2 regions of the Kitasatospora sp. NPDC001261 genome follow, and region 1 is predicted to be linked to the other one. Evidence: riboswitches for the same ligand, from Rfam matches in the RefSeq annotation. Region 1 holds a riboswitch; the other holds the start of a gene.
The links. Region 1 has a riboswitch for cyclic di-AMP ahead of ACFY4B_RS17335 (transglycosylase family protein). Riboswitches for the same ligand answer to the same signal wherever they lie in the genome.
Positions count from the first base shown of each region.

Region 2: linked by a shared signal. The riboswitch ahead of ACFY4B_RS39495 (peptidoglycan DD-metalloendopeptidase family protein) and the one ahead of ACFY4B_RS17335 (transglycosylase family protein) in region 1 are both predicted to bind cyclic di-AMP.

Region 1 covers NZ_JBIAXP010000011.1:238,406-245,587, reverse strand. The annotation lists gene ACFY4B_RS17350 (MazG family protein) at 1,274-2,317, shown strand; gene ACFY4B_RS17345 (SDR family NAD(P)-dependent oxidoreductase) at 2,322-2,744, opposite strand; gene ACFY4B_RS17340 (cytochrome P450) at 3,033-4,370, shown strand; cyclic di-AMP (ydaO/yuaA leader) riboswitch at 4,592-4,760, shown strand; gene ACFY4B_RS17335 (transglycosylase family protein) at 4,766-5,671, shown strand; gene eno (phosphopyruvate hydratase) at 6,011-7,182, shown strand, end outside.
Region 2 covers NZ_JBIAXP010000043.1:34,977-42,158, reverse strand. The annotation lists gene ACFY4B_RS39510 (HelD family protein) at 1-1,624, opposite strand, end outside; gene purB (adenylosuccinate lyase) at 1,744-3,174, shown strand; gene ACFY4B_RS39500 (MFS transporter) at 3,182-4,663, opposite strand; cyclic di-AMP (ydaO/yuaA leader) riboswitch at 5,015-5,215, shown strand; gene ACFY4B_RS39495 (peptidoglycan DD-metalloendopeptidase family protein) at 5,218-6,198, shown strand; gene ACFY4B_RS39490 (APC family permease) at 6,544-7,182, shown strand, end outside.

The DNA.
Region 1 (7,182 bases):
GGGGGGCTGTGGGGAGGGGACCGCCGTGGTCGGTGCCGGACGACCTGTGGGGCAGGACCGAGCCGCCGCTGCCGGTGCGGCAGCAGCGGCTCCATGGATCCGGCTGCCCGCCGTTGGACGACCGGAGCCGCCTGCCGCAGGAGTGCGGCTTCGGGACTGGCACGCACCGGGACGGGGGAGCGGCCGCCTCAGCTGCCGTCGACCGGGCGGCACCGTGCCGGTGACGTGGACCGGTCGCGGGTGGCGATCGACGGCTCGCATCGGCGGGCCCACCGTGGCGGCCCACAACGGGAGCGGGTCCGGTCGGCCGCGCCGTGCGGGGCTCGGAGCGGCATGTGGCGGCTGGTGGTCAGGAGCGTCATGTTGACCGGCGGCTCGCATCGTTGGGTTCGTCGCGGTGGCCCGCACGGGGGTCGGGTCCGGTCGGCTGCGCCGGTTCGAATCCGGAGCGCCGTGTGACGGTTGGCGGCCGGGGCATGCCGTCGGCTGTCATGCCGGGAGGTGGCTCCGCGCTGTTGGGGCCGTCGCGGTGACTGGCAAGGCGGCTGGGTCCGTCGGCTGCGCCGGGCCGGGTTCGAGGCGCCGTGTGACGGCTGGTGGCTGGCACATGCTGTCGGCTGTCACGCCAACCGGCGGCAACCGCCACGACAGCACCTGGCGCCTGCCCCTCCTGGGCGCCGTCCTCCGTCGCCGGTTGCGGCTCGGGCGCACCGGCCGCCGGATGACCGCGTGGGCGTGGCGTTCCCCCGTGCGGGCGCCGACTGGTGCGGGTGGGAGTAGGAAGTCGGCCGGGTCGACTTCCTGTGCTTGTGCGGGCGTGGTGGGGGACGGCGGGGCTGGGGCGTCGGGTAGCGGCGGCTGAGGCTGGCTTTCCGCGCTGCCTGGGATGCCGTCTCCAGTAGCCGGTTGCGGCTCGGGCGCACCGGCCGCCGGACGACCGTGTGGATGTGGTGTTTCCCTGGGCGGCGCCTCCCGGCGCGGGGTGGGGGTGCGGGAGTAGGAAGTCGGCCGGGTCGACTTCCTGTGCTCGCGTGGGTGCGTGGGGGCCTCGGGGATGGTGGTCTGGCCGGTTTGGGGAAGTGGGAAGTCGGCCGGGTCGACTTTCTGTGCTCGCGTGGATGCGTGGGGGCCTCGGGGATGGTGGTCTGGCCGGTGCGGGGGAGTGGGAAGTCGGCCGGGTCGACTTCCTGTGCGCGTGCGGGCGGGGTGGGGACAGCGGGGTGGTGGCTTCCCGGCCCGGCCCGGGGTGGGGGTGCGGGGGTAGGTTCGGGGGGTGACGACGAATGCTGTGCCGACGGAGACTCCGGGCGCGAAGTTGATCCTGCTGACCACCACCCACCGGGTGGCTCCCGGCCTGCTGGCGTGGCCGGCGTGGGAGGCGTTGCGGTCGGCGGGGCGGGTGCTGGTGGGGGACGAGGGGCATCCGCAGGTGGCGGCGGTGCGGCAGGCCGGGGTGGTCGTGGAGGCGGTGCCGGCCGGGTCGGCGCCCGCGTTGGCGCGGCTGCTGACGGGGCAGCCCGCGGGGGCCGGGCCGACGGTGTGGCTGGGCAGCCCGGACGGGGACCCGGGGCTGACCGACGCGCTGGCGCGGCTGGCGGTGGAGCACGCCGGCGAGGTGCCGGAGATCGAGGTGCTGCCCGGCTCGTACGACCTGCCGGGGTCGCGGCTGCTGGACCTGGTGACGGTGATGGACCGGCTGCGCTCCCCGGGCGGTTGCCCCTGGGACGCCGAGCAGACGCACGAGAGCCTGGTGAAGTACCTGGTCGAGGAGGCGTACGAGCTGGTCGAGGCGATCGAGGCGGGGGACCGGGAGACGCTGCGCGAGGAGCTGGGCGACGTCCTGTTCCAGGTGTTCTTCCACTCCCGGATCGCCGAGGACCACCCGACGGAGCCGTTCACCGTCGACGACGTGGCCGGGGACATCGTCGAGAAGCTGATGTACCGGCACCCGCACGTGTTCGGGAACGTCGAGGTCGAGGGCGCCACGGAGGCGGAGGCGAACTGGGAGCAGCTGAAGGCGGCCGAGAAGGCGGACCGCGAGTCGGTGCTGGATGGCGTGCCGGCCGGGCTGCCCTCGCTGGCGTACGCGGCGAAGCTGGTGTCGCGGGTGCGCCGGGCGGGTTTCACGGGGGTGCCGGACGAGGCGTACGGGCTGCCGGCCGAGCTGACGGCCGATTCGGCGGGCCGGCTGCTGCTCGCGGTGGTGCAGCGGGCGCACGACGCGGGGGTGGACGTGGACGCCGCGCTGCGGTCGGCCGCGCGCGGTTACCGGGACGCGGTGCGCGCGGCCGAGGGCCTCGGTCCGGTCGGGGAGTAGGCGCTCAGGCCGCCGTGGCGGTGCGCTCGGGGCGCCGCTGCGGCGGGACGAGTTCGCCGATGGCCTCGCCGACGAGGAGGACGAGTTCGGCGAGCCGTTCCAGGTCGAGGTGGTCGGGCAGGTCCGCCAGCGAGATGATCCGCTCGCCGTCGGGGCCGGCCACGGCGAACAGGTCGATCGGCCCGAGGTGCTTCTCGGCGGTGTCCACGAGGGCGGCGACGTCGCTGGGGCGGCGGATGTCGCCGCAGACGCCGACGACGGGGCAGCCCGGCCGGTCGAGTTCGGCGGCGAGGTCCTCGGCGATGCCGGCGTACTGGTCGGCGATGAGCATTCCGGCGGTGCCGGCGGCGGCGAACCGGCGGGCGAGGCCCGCGCCCGACCCGCCGTCGAGGACCGCGATGACGACGACTGACCCGCTGACCCGCATGGTCTGCTCCTCCCTGTGGGCGACACCGCACCGGCGCCCACGCGTACTGCGGAGGATCGTAGGCACGTCCTGACCCTCCGCAACAGGGATTACCCCTCAGGTGACCAGGCTCACGCCCGCCCCGCGGCCAAGAGTCGGCCAAGAGCTGTCCACGGACCGGCCACGGACCGGCCACGGAGTGTTGGCACGCCCGACGCGTCCGGTCGCGGAAGCGCGGCGGAGGAGTGGCGGGGAAGCGGCGCCCCGCCGGAGGGAGGGCGCGCCCGTCGCACCGGATACGGTCGGTCCATGCCAGCTCAGCCCGTCCCCGCCCGGCCCGCCGCCCCGTCGTCCGACGCCCCCGCCCCGCAGCTGTTCACCTGGGAGTTCGCCGCCGACCCGTACCCCGCCTACGCCTGGTTGCGCGAGCACTCCCCGGTGCACCGCACCACCCTGCCGAGCGGGGTGGAGGCCTGGCTGGTGACCAGGTACGCGGACGCCCGGCAGGCGCTCGCGGACAGCCGGCTGTCGAAGAACCCGGCGCACCACAGCGGGCAGGCGCACCGCACCGGCCGGGTGGGCATCCCGGGGGAGCGGCAGGCGGACCTGATGACCCACCTGCTGAACATCGACCCGCCGGACCACACCCGGTTGCGCCGGCTGGTGTCGAAGGCGTTCACCCCGCGCCGGGTGGCCGAGTTCGAGCCGCGGGTGCAGCAGCTCACCGACCGGTTGATCGACGGCTTCGCGCAGCGCGGTTCGGCGGACCTGATCCACGAGTTCGCGTTCCCGCTCCCCATCTACGCGATCTGCGACATGCTCGGGGTGCCGGCCGAGGACCAGGACGACTTCCGCGACTGGGCCGGGATGATGATCCGCCACGGCGGGGGCCAACGCGGCGGCGTGGGGCGGGCGGTGAAGCGGATGCGGGCGTACCTGCTGGAGCTGATCCACCGCAAGCGGGCGGACCTCGGGGACGACCTGATCTCGGGCCTGATCCGGGCCGGCGACCACGGTGAGCACCTGACCGAGAACGAGGCCGCGGCGATGGCCTTCATCCTCCTGTTCGCGGGTTTCGAGACCACCGTGAACCTGATCGGCAACGGCACCTACGCGCTGCTGCGCAATCCGGAGCAGCGCCGGCTGCTGCAGGAGTCGGTGGTGCGCGGGGAGAGCGCGCTGCTGGAGACCGGGATCGAGGAACTCCTGCGCTACGACGGGCCGGTGGAGCTGGCGACCTGGCGGTTCGCGACCCGTCCGCTGACCATCGGCGGGGTGGACATCCCGGTCGGCGACCCGGTGCTGGTGGTGCTGGCCGCGGCGGACCGCGACCCGGCCCGGTTCGCGGCGGAGAACACCCTGGACCTGGCCCGGAAGGACAACCCCCACCTGGGCTTCGGGCACGGCATCCACTACTGCATCGGCGCTCCGCTGGCGCGGCTCGAAGGGCGTGCCGCGCTGGCCACGCTGCTTTCCCGGCTGCCCGATCTGCGGCTCGCGGAAAGCCCGGAGAATCTGCGCTGGCGGGGTGGTCTGATCATGCGTGGCCTGCGCGAACTCCCGGTGGAATTCAGTCCGGAGAGCCGTTCCCCGCACGCCCCTCTGCACCCCGTTCCGGATGCCTCTTCGACGCCTCCGACCTGCTGAGATCACGCTGACGGGAGGTCGCCGATTGCCCGCCGACGGGGGTGTGAACACCCATCAATCCGGACATAACGCCGCTGTTGGTAGGCGATCGGACACGGGCCGTAATTGTTGTGTGATATCGGTGATATGAGCTTGTGATTGGTCTGATGATCTGTCTACTCTCCCTGGAGTTCGCAGCTGCGGACCTCGTACGCGGAACGCCGAATCCTGCCCGCCGCGTCACGGGAAACCGACCAGAACCCTGGGCAGGGGCGGGGGAACCAGGTTTGTTGCCGTCTCCCCACGGCTTGGGGTGAAGCCGCCCGAGCGGAATCGTTTCCGCGTACGGCGGCCGGGCCACCTCCCGGTCCGAACCCGACAGCTCACCTCGCAGGCGTACGGAGAGGGACCTCTTCATGCTGTTCGTTGGAACTGGCCGTCACCGTCGTCGCACCCAGGCCGAGAAGGCCATCGCCGTCGCCGGTGTGGCCGGCGTCGGACTCGCGATGCCGCTCCTCACCGCCACCGGCGCCTCCGCCGCCCCGGCCTCCACCTGGGACTCCGTCGCCCAGTGCGAGAGCGGCGGCAACTGGAGCATCAACACCGGCAACGGCTTCTACGGCGGCCTCCAGTTCACGTCCAGCACCTGGAAGGCGTACGGCGGCACCGCCTACGCGGCGCAGGCCAACCAGGCCAGCAAGGCCCAGCAGATCTCGGTCGCCGAGAAGGTGCTGGCCTCGCAGGGTCCGGGCGCCTGGCCGGTCTGCTCCCAGAAGGCCGGTCTGACCAAGGGCGGTGCCCCGGCCTCGGTCGACACCTCCTCGGACGCCAAGCCGCAGTCCGCCCCCAAGCAGCAGGCCCCGAAGCCCGCCGCCAAGCCGGCCGAGAAGCCGGTCGCGCAGAAGCCCGCCGCCCAGAAGCCGGCCCAGAAGCCCGCCGCGCAGCCGGTCCAGCAGGTCGCCCCGCAGCAGCAGGCGCAGCCGCAGACCCCGGGCTTCTCCGGCAAGGCCGGCTGGGACGCCGACGCCAAGGTGTACTGGTACCAGAACAACGGCGGCTGGTACTGGACCAGCCACCAGAGCGTCTACCAGCAGTACGCCGGCCAGGCCGCCGCCCAGCCGCAGTACGCCCCGCGCGCCGCGCAGCAGGCCCCGCAGGCCGCCGGCCACGACTACACCGTCCGTGCCGGTGACACCCTGTCGACCATCGCCGCCGCCCAGGGCGTGTCCGGCGGCTGGAGCGCGCTGTACGAGCAGAACCACTCCACCGTCGGCGGCGACCCGAACCTGATCATGCCCGGCCAGGTGCTGCACCTCGGCTGAGCCGCCCCGCCCGACGCCGGCAGCACCCCGAGGCCGGGGTGCCCGCCGGGGGCGCCCGCCGCCGCGCCGGAGCGCTCGGCGTCGACGCCGCTCCACCCCGCCGTCCGAAGGGGGCCGGTCCTACCGGTCCCCTTCGTCCGCATTCGCCCGCTCCGGTGGGACAAGCTGGGACAAGCAGGTGAACTACCGGTGGGTAGCAGGGCCACACGGTGAGACGGGACCGAGGCCGACGCGGCCACGGCAGCCCGGGCGGTTAGGCTCTGGTCGTAACGACTCCGCAATCGTCCTGCTGGCAGCACCACCGTCAGACCGGACCCTGCTCTCGCAAGGAGATGCCTCGTGCCGTCCATCGATGTCGTCGTAGCCCGTGAGATCCTCGACTCCCGCGGCAACCCCACGGTCGAGGTCGAGGTCGGCCTCGACGACGGCAGCACGGGTCGTGCCGCTGTCCCGTCGGGTGCCTCCACCGGTGCCTTCGAGGCGCTGGAGCTGCGCGACGGCGACAAGAACCGCTACTTCGGCAAGGGCGTCGAGAAGGCCGTCCTGGCCGTCATCGAGCAGATCGGCCCGGAGCTGGTCGGCTACGACGCCACCGAGCAGCGCCTGATCGACCAGGCCATGCTGGACCTGGACGCCACCCCGGACAAGTCCTCGCTCGGCGCCAACGCCATCCTGGGCGTCTCGCTGGCCGTCGCGCACGCCGCCTCCGAGGCCAGCGACCTGCCGCTGTTCCGCTACCTGGGCGGCCCGAACGCGCACGTCCTGCCGGTCCCGATGATGAACATCCTCAACGGCGGGTCGCACGCGGACTCCAACGTCGACATCCAGGAGTTCATGATCGCCCCGATCGGCGCGGAGTCCTTCTCCGAGGCCGTCCGCTGGGGCGTCGAGGTCTACCACACGCTCAAGGGCGTGCTGAAGGAGCGCGGCCTGTCCACCGGTCTGGGCGACGAGGGCGGCTTCGCCCCGAACCTGGACTCCAACCGCGAGGCCCTGGACCTCATCGTCGAGGCCATCGAGAAGGCCGGCTACGTGCCCGGCCGTGACGTCGCGCTGGCCCTGGACGTCGCCTCCTCCGAGTTCTACGAGGACGGCGCCTACCGGTTCGAGGGCAAGGACCTCACCGCCGCCGAGCTCATCGAGTACTACGCCGAGCTGGTCGCCGCCTACCCGCTGGTCTCCATCGAGGACCCGCTGGACGAGTCGGACTGGGCCGGCTGGAAGGCCATGACCGACAAGCTGGGCGACAAGGTCCAGCTGGTCGGCGACGACCTGTTCGTCACCAACCCGGCCCGTCTGGCCCGCGGCATCGAGACCGGCACCGCCAACGCGCTGCTGGTGAAGGTGAACCAGATCGGTTCGCTGACCGAGACCCTGGACGCCGTCGAGCTGGCCCAGCGCAACGGCTACCGCTGCATGATGTCGCACCGCTCCGGCGAGACCGAGGACGTCACCATCGCCGACCTGGCCGTCGCCACCAACTGCGGCCAGATCAAGACCGGTGCCCCGGC
Region 2 (7,182 bases), on a different contig from region 1:
AGGTGGTCGGGACGCGCCGCAGGACGGCGCGCCAGGCCATCGCGGACAGCTCCTGCGCTTCGTCCACGACGACGTGGCCGTACGCCCAGGTGCGGTCGGCGGCGGCGCGCTCGGCGGTGGAGCGGTACGGGCCGTCGTCGCGGAAGCGCTCGGCCAGGGCGGCGGAGTCCAGCAGGGCGTCGTCGGCCTGCCCGGTGATGGTCAACACGCCCTGGGCGAAGGCCAGTTCGTCCGGGTCTTGACCGGTGGGGGCCGAGGGCCCCTCGGCGCCCAGGAGTTCGGCGGCCTCGTCGAGCAGCGGGACGTCCTCGGCCGTCCACTCGGAGCCGGGCGGGCGGAGCAGGGCGGTCACGTGCTCGGGGGCCGCTGCGGCGAGCAACTTCCGGTCGGTGAGCAGGCGTTCGAGCAGCTGCTGCGGGGTGAGCCGGGGCCAGAGCGGGTCGAGCGCGGCGCGGACGTCCGGCCGCTCCCACAGCTCGCGCGGGGCGTAGTGCGCCTCCTCGTCATCGTACGGGCGGCCGAGGGTGAGCGCCTGGCCGATCGCGAGGGCGTCGAGCAGGGTGCCCAGGTAGAAGGCGCGGGCCCGGTTGTGCGGCAGTCGCAGGCCGCGGGCGGCGTCCCGGGCCTCGGCACAGGCCCGGGCGGAGACCCGCAGCCCCTCGCCGAGGTCCAGGCCCTCGGCGGGGGCCGTCTGGTGGGCGGCCACGGCGGCGCGGAGCACCCCGGCCATCCAGGGGCCGCCCTTGGCGAAGGCGGCGGCGGGGTCGTCGGTGCCGGTGGCGGCGAGGCCGGGGAGGAGTTCGGCGACGGTGCGGAGCACCACCTCGGTCTCGCCGAGGGCGGGCAGCACCTCCTCGATGTACCGCAGGAAGCCGGGGTTGGGGCCGATCACCAGGACGCCCCGGCGCTCCAGCGCGGCGCGGTGGGTGAACAGCAGGTAGGCGGCGCGGTGCAGGGCGGCCAGCGTCTTCCCGGTGCCGGGGCCGCCCTGGACGACCAGGGCGCCGCGCAGCGGGGAGCGGATCACCCGGTCCTGCTCGGCCTGGATGGTGGCGACGGCGGTGCCCATCCGGCCGGTGCGCTCGCGGTCGAGGGCGGCGAGCAGGGCGGCTTCGCCGACCAGGGCGCGGCGGCCGGAGTCGTCCAGCCCGGCGAGGTCGAGCGCCTCGTCGTCGAGGCCGGTGAGGGTGCGGCCCCGGGTGTGCAGGTGGCGGCGGCGCACCACCGGGCCGGGGTGGACGGGGGTCGCGGTGTAGAAGGGGCGGGCGGCCGGGGCGCGCCAGTCGAGCAGCAGCGGTTCGTACGTGTCGTCGGTCAGGCCGGTGCGGCCGATGTAGTGGACGGTGCCGTCGCGCTCGTCGAGCCGGCCGAAGCAGAGGCCGCGCTCGACCGCCTCCAGTCGGGCGGCGTGGCGGGCGGCTTCGCGGGAGCGCACCTCGCGCTCCAGCCGGGCCTGGTGGGTGCCGCCGGACCCGGCGCCGTCGTGGGTGCCGTCGGCGGTGCGGCGGGCCCGTTCGCGCTCGGCGTCCAGCCGGGCGTAGAGCCGGGTGAGGTGGGCCTGCTCGGTGCGCAGGGCCGCGGCGAGGGCGCTGGAGTCCCGCGCGGTCACTGGCGGTTCGCTCATCGGTGTGGTATCCTTGCGGTGAGAAGGCTGCGAAGCGTCATCTGAAAGGCGCTCAATTGACCCAGCCTACCCCACTCCGCCGACGTCCGGCGTGACCTCGGCTGTTACTCTTGCGAAGCGTGAGCGCGAAGCCCCAGATCCCCAATGTCCTGGCCTCCCGGTACGCCTCGGCGACCCTGGCCCAGCTGTGGTCCCCCGAGCACAAGGTGGTCCTCGAGCGCCACCTGTGGCTCGCCGTCCTGAAGGCCCAGCAGGACCTCGGCGTCGAGGTTCCGGCGACCGCCGTCGCCGACTACGAGCGGGTGATCGACCAGGTCGACCTCGGCTCGATCGCCGCCCGTGAGCGGGTCACCCGCCACGACGTGAAGGCCCGGATCGAGGAGTTCAGCGAGCTCGCCGGGCACGAGCAGATCCACAAGGGAATGACCTCCCGGGACCTGACCGAGAACGTCGAGCAGCTGCAGATCCGCCAGTCCCTGGAGCACGTGCGGGACCGCACGGTGGCCGTGCTGGTGCGCCTGGCCAAGCTGTCCGCCCAGCACGCCGAGCTGGTCATGGCCGGCCGCTCGCACAACGTGGCCGCGCAGGCCACCACCCTGGGCAAGCGGTTCGCGTCGATCACCGACGAGCTGCTGGTCGCCTTCCGCCGCCTGGAGGAGCTGATCGCCCGCTACCCGCTGCGCGGGATCAAGGGCCCGGTCGGCACCGCCCAGGACATGCTCGACCTCCTCGGTGGCGACACCGACAAGCTGGCCGAGCTGGAGCGCCGGGTCGCCGGGCACCTCGGCTTCGAGAACGTGCTGACCAGCGTCGGCCAGGTCTACCCGCGCTCGCTGGACTTCGAGGTGCTCACCGCCCTCGTCCAGCTGGCCGCCGCGCCGTCCAGCCTGGCCAAGACCATCCGCCTGATGGCCGGCCACGAGCTGGTCACGGAGGGCTTCAAGGAGGGCCAGGTCGGCTCCTCCGCGATGCCCCACAAGATGAACACCCGCTCCTGCGAGCGCGTCAACGGCCTGGCCGTCATCCTGCGCGGCTACGCCTCGATGACCGGCGAGCTGGCCGGCGACCAGTGGAACGAGGGCGACGTCTCCTGCTCGGTGGTGCGCCGGGTCGCGCTGCCGGACGCGTTCTTCGCCTTCGACGGCCTGCTGGAGACCTTCCTGACCGTCCTCGACGAGTTCGGCGCCTTCCCCGCCGTGATCGAGGCCGAGCTGGACCGCTACCTGCCGTTCCTCGCCACCACCAAGGTGCTGATGGGCGCGGTGCGCGCGGGCGTCGGCCGGGAGACCGGGCACGAGGTCATCAAGGAGCACGCCGTCGCCTCCGCGCTGGCGATGCGCGCGGGCGCCCGGGAGAACGAGCTGCTGGACCGGCTGGCCGCCGACGAGCGGATCCCGCTGGACCGGGCCGCGCTGGACGCGCTGCTCGCCGACCGGCTGTCCTTCACCGGCGCGGCCGGTGCCCAGGTCGCCGAGGTGGTCCGCCAGGTAGAGGCCGTCGCGGCCGCCTACCCGGAGGCCGCCAAGTACGCGCCCGGCGACATCCTCTGACGTCTCGTCAGCCCTGAGCCGAGGGCCCCGCCGCCGGACCGGTGGCGGGGCCCTCGCGCGTCGCGGGGACGTGGCCCGGGTCCAGCGGCGGGGTGGTGGTGCCGCACGGCCAGTCGCAGTTCGGTTCGGCCACCTGCTGGTCGTCGGCGGCGAGCACGTTGCCCCGTACGGTCGCGAGGGCGATCAGCCCGCCGGCGGCCAGCAGGCCCGCGCAGATCAGCATCGCGGTGTGGAAGGCGGAGTCGACCGAGGAGGGCACCCGGTAGGCGTCGCCGCTCAGCCCGGCCAGCGCCGGGAGGGCGGCGACCGCGAGCAGGCCGGCCGCGCGGGCGGCGGCGTTGTTGACCCCGCTGGCGATGCCCGCGTGCCGGACCTCGACGGCGGCCAGCACGGTCGCCGTCAGCGGTGCGACCAGCAGCGTCATGCCGCAGCCCATCACCGTGACGGAGGGCAGCACGTCCACCCAGTAGGAGGAGTCCGGGCCGACGCGCAGCATCAGCAGCACCCCGGCGGCGCACAGCAGGGGGCCGACGGTCAGCGGGATGCGCGGGCCGATCCGCTTGCCGAGCCGCCCGGCGCGCGCGGACAGCAGCAGCATCAGCACGGTGATCGGCACCAGCGCGAAGCCCGAGACCAGTGGCGAGAAGCCGGACACGATCTGGAGCTGCACCACCAGCAGGAAGAAGACGCCGCTGAACGCCGCGTACACGCACAGGGTGACCAGGTTCACGGCGGTGAACAGCCGGGAGGAGAACAGTCCGAGCGGCAGCATCGGATCGGGCGCGCGGCGCTCGACCGCCACGAAGGCGACGCCGAGCGCCACTCCGAGCACCCCGCTGACCCAGACGGCGGGGGACAGGCCCTCGCCGGCCGCCGTCAGCGCGTAGGTGATCGCGCCGAGGGCGAGGGCGGCGAGCACGGCGCCGAGGACGTCGAAGCGGCCGGAGGCGCCCTCGTCCCGGCTCTCCGGCACCGACCGGGTGGTGACCGCGATCACGGCGGCGGCGAGCGGCAGGTTCAGCAGGAAGATCCAGCGCCAGCCGGGGCCGTCCACCAGCCAGCCGCCGAGGAAGGGGCCGACCGCCGCCGACACCCCGCCGAGGCCGGACCAGAGCCCGACCGCCGCCGAGCGGTCGTCAGGGTGGAAGACGGCTTGGAGCATGGCGAGCGAGCCGGGGGTGAGCAGCGCCCCGCCGATGCCCTGGACGGCGCGGGCGGCGATCAGCACATGGATGCTCGGCGCGGCGGCGCAGGCCGCGGAGGCGACGGCGAACCAGACCACGCCGATCAGGAAGACCTTGCGCCGCCCGTAGCGGTCGCCGAGCGCGCCGCCGAGCAGGATCAGGCCCGCCAGGGTGAGCAGATAGGCGTTCAGGGTCCATTGCAGGGACGCGAGGGAGGCGCCGAGGTCGGCGCCGATCCGGGGCAGCGCGACGTTCACCACGGTGCCGTCCAGCATCGCCATGCTGGAGCCGAGCACCGTCGCCATTAGTACCCAGCGACCCTGCGCGGTGCCCAGGCGCAGGGTGCCGGCCTCGGAGGTGGCCACGGGCGAATCCTGCGCTGCCGAGGCGCACGTGACAAGGGTCACCGGTGGGTGTGTTGGCGGCTGGCGGTGCGTGAGCGGACGGGTGCGCGGCGTGGCCGATCTCGGCGCAGGGTCGTGGATCAGTGGCGGGGGGTGAATGGGTTGTGTACGCACCGTGGGCTCGGGCCTGCGGAGGGTCACTGGGACAGGGGGGATCGTTGCCGTTTCAAGAGATCGACATTGCTTCACCCGAACGGATGGGTTTTAGTTCAGCGACCGCCCGGCCAGTCCGGACGGATCCGCCGGGTGGAACGCCGAGTCCTGCCGCTGCCCGGTGGTTCGAAACGAACTCTGTACGGCAGGAGCGGGGGACCCACAGGTAAGTCGCCGGACCGGAGTTCGCGCCTCAGGGCGCGGGCGTCCAGGACCGGCTTGGGGTGAAGCCGCGCAAGCGGCCGGGCAACTCCAGCCCGAACCCGACAGCTCACCTCGCAGGCGTCGGAGAGGAAAATTCCATGCCTGCACAGGCTCGTCGTATCGCCCTGCCCCGCGCCGCCCGCATCGGCATCGCCACCGCCGTCACCGGTGTGTCCTTCGCCCTCCCGCTCGTCACCGCGATGAGCGCCCAGGCCCACACCCCGGCCGCTCCGGCCGCCGCCTCCACCGAGGCCAAGCAGGCCGCGAAGGCCGCCGCTCCGGCCGCCCAGGCCGCGCAGGAGAGCTACCGCGTCGTCAGCGGTGACACCCTGTCCAAGATCGCCGACGCCAGGAACGTCGAGGGCGGCTGGCACGCGCTGTACGAGCAGAACCGCTCGGTCGTCGGCGCCAACCCGAACCTGATCTTCCCGGGCCAGCAGCTCGCGCTGTCCGGCCACGCCGCCGCTCCGGCCGCCGACGCCGCCCCGGCGAAGCCCGCCGCTCCGGCCAAGCCCGCCAAGCCGTCCGCTCCGGCGACCCAGGCCGCCAAGCCGCAGGCCCAGGTCCAGGTGCAGACCGAGGCCGCCAAGCCGTCCGCGCAGCTCGAGACCCAGCTCCAGGTCGCCGTTCCGGCCCAGGCCGTGACCGCCACTCCGGTCGCCGCCGCCACCTCCGGCTTCGTCGCCCCGCTGGCGAGCCCGCGGCTCGGCACCGCCTACGGCGTGGCCGGTTCGATGTGGGCCTCCGGCCACCACACCGGCCAGGACTTCGTCGCCTCCACCGGCACCCCGCTGCGCGCCGTCGCCAATGGTGTCGTGGTCAAGGCCGGCAACGGCGGCGCCTACGGCAACGAGGTCGAGATCAGGCTCGCCGACGGCCACTACGCCGAGTACGCGCACCTCTCCTCGATCGGCGTGAGGATCGGTCAGACCGTCACCGCCGGCCAGCAGATCGGCCTCTCCGGCGCCACCGGCAACGTGACCGGCCCGCACCTGCACTTCGAGATCCGCAACGGCTCGGAGTACGGCTCGGACATCAACCCGGTCGCCTACCTGCGCGCGCACGGCGTCGCGCTCTGACCCCGAGAGCTCCGGGGTACCAGGAACCACCGCCGCTGCGGGCGAACCGATCGCCCGGGATGGTCATGTCGGGTGACCGCTCGACCGGGTGATCGCCGCACGGCGGACATGGGCGCGGGACACGCCCAGGCCGGCCCGGCCGCATGAGGACCTCCTCGTGCGGCCGGGCCGGCCGCTTTCGTTCCCGGGCCCGCCCGGGGTGTTCGATCGATCGAACGAAGCGTCAACTCCGGTGTCCCGCAGGGGGTTCGCCGGGATCTCCGGGCGCCTGCGGGCGCCATGCTGGCGGACGGTCAGCGCCCGGCCGGTCCGGCGGTCGGGCGGGCCGGGAGGCGAGGAGGCCGGATGGCGGTCCGCAGCGGGGGCGTGGCGGGGGAGACGGCCGGGCGGGAGCGGCCCGGGGCGGGCGGGGTCGACCGGCTGAAGGCGGACTCGGTCGGCCTGGTCGGCGTGGTGTTCATGGCGCTCGCCACCGCCGCCCCGATCACCGCGATGACCGGCAACCTGCCGATCATCGTCGGTCAGGGCAACGGCGCGGGCGCGCCCGCCGCGTACATCGTGGCGACCGTGGTGCTGACGGTGTTCTCGGTCGGCTACGTGGCGATGGCCCGGCACATCACCGCGGCCGGCGCGTTCTACGGCTACGTCTCGCACGGGCTGGGGCGGGTGGCGGGGATGGCCTCGGGGCTGCTCGCGGTGCTCGCGTACGTCGTCACCGAGGCCGCGGCCCTCGGCTTCTTCGCGTACTCGCTGCGCGGGCTGGTCCGTTCGCAGCTGGGGGTGGACGTCGGCTGGGGCTGGTACGCGCTGTTCGGGGCGGCGGTGATCGGGGTGATGGGCTGGTTCGACCTGCATCTGACGGCCAGGGTGCTCGGGGTCGCGCTGGTGCTGGAGATCGGCGTCCTGTCGGCGGTCTCACTGGCGGTGCTGCTCTCCGGCGGCGGGCCGGACGGGCTCGCGGCCGGGACCCTGAACCCGCTGAAC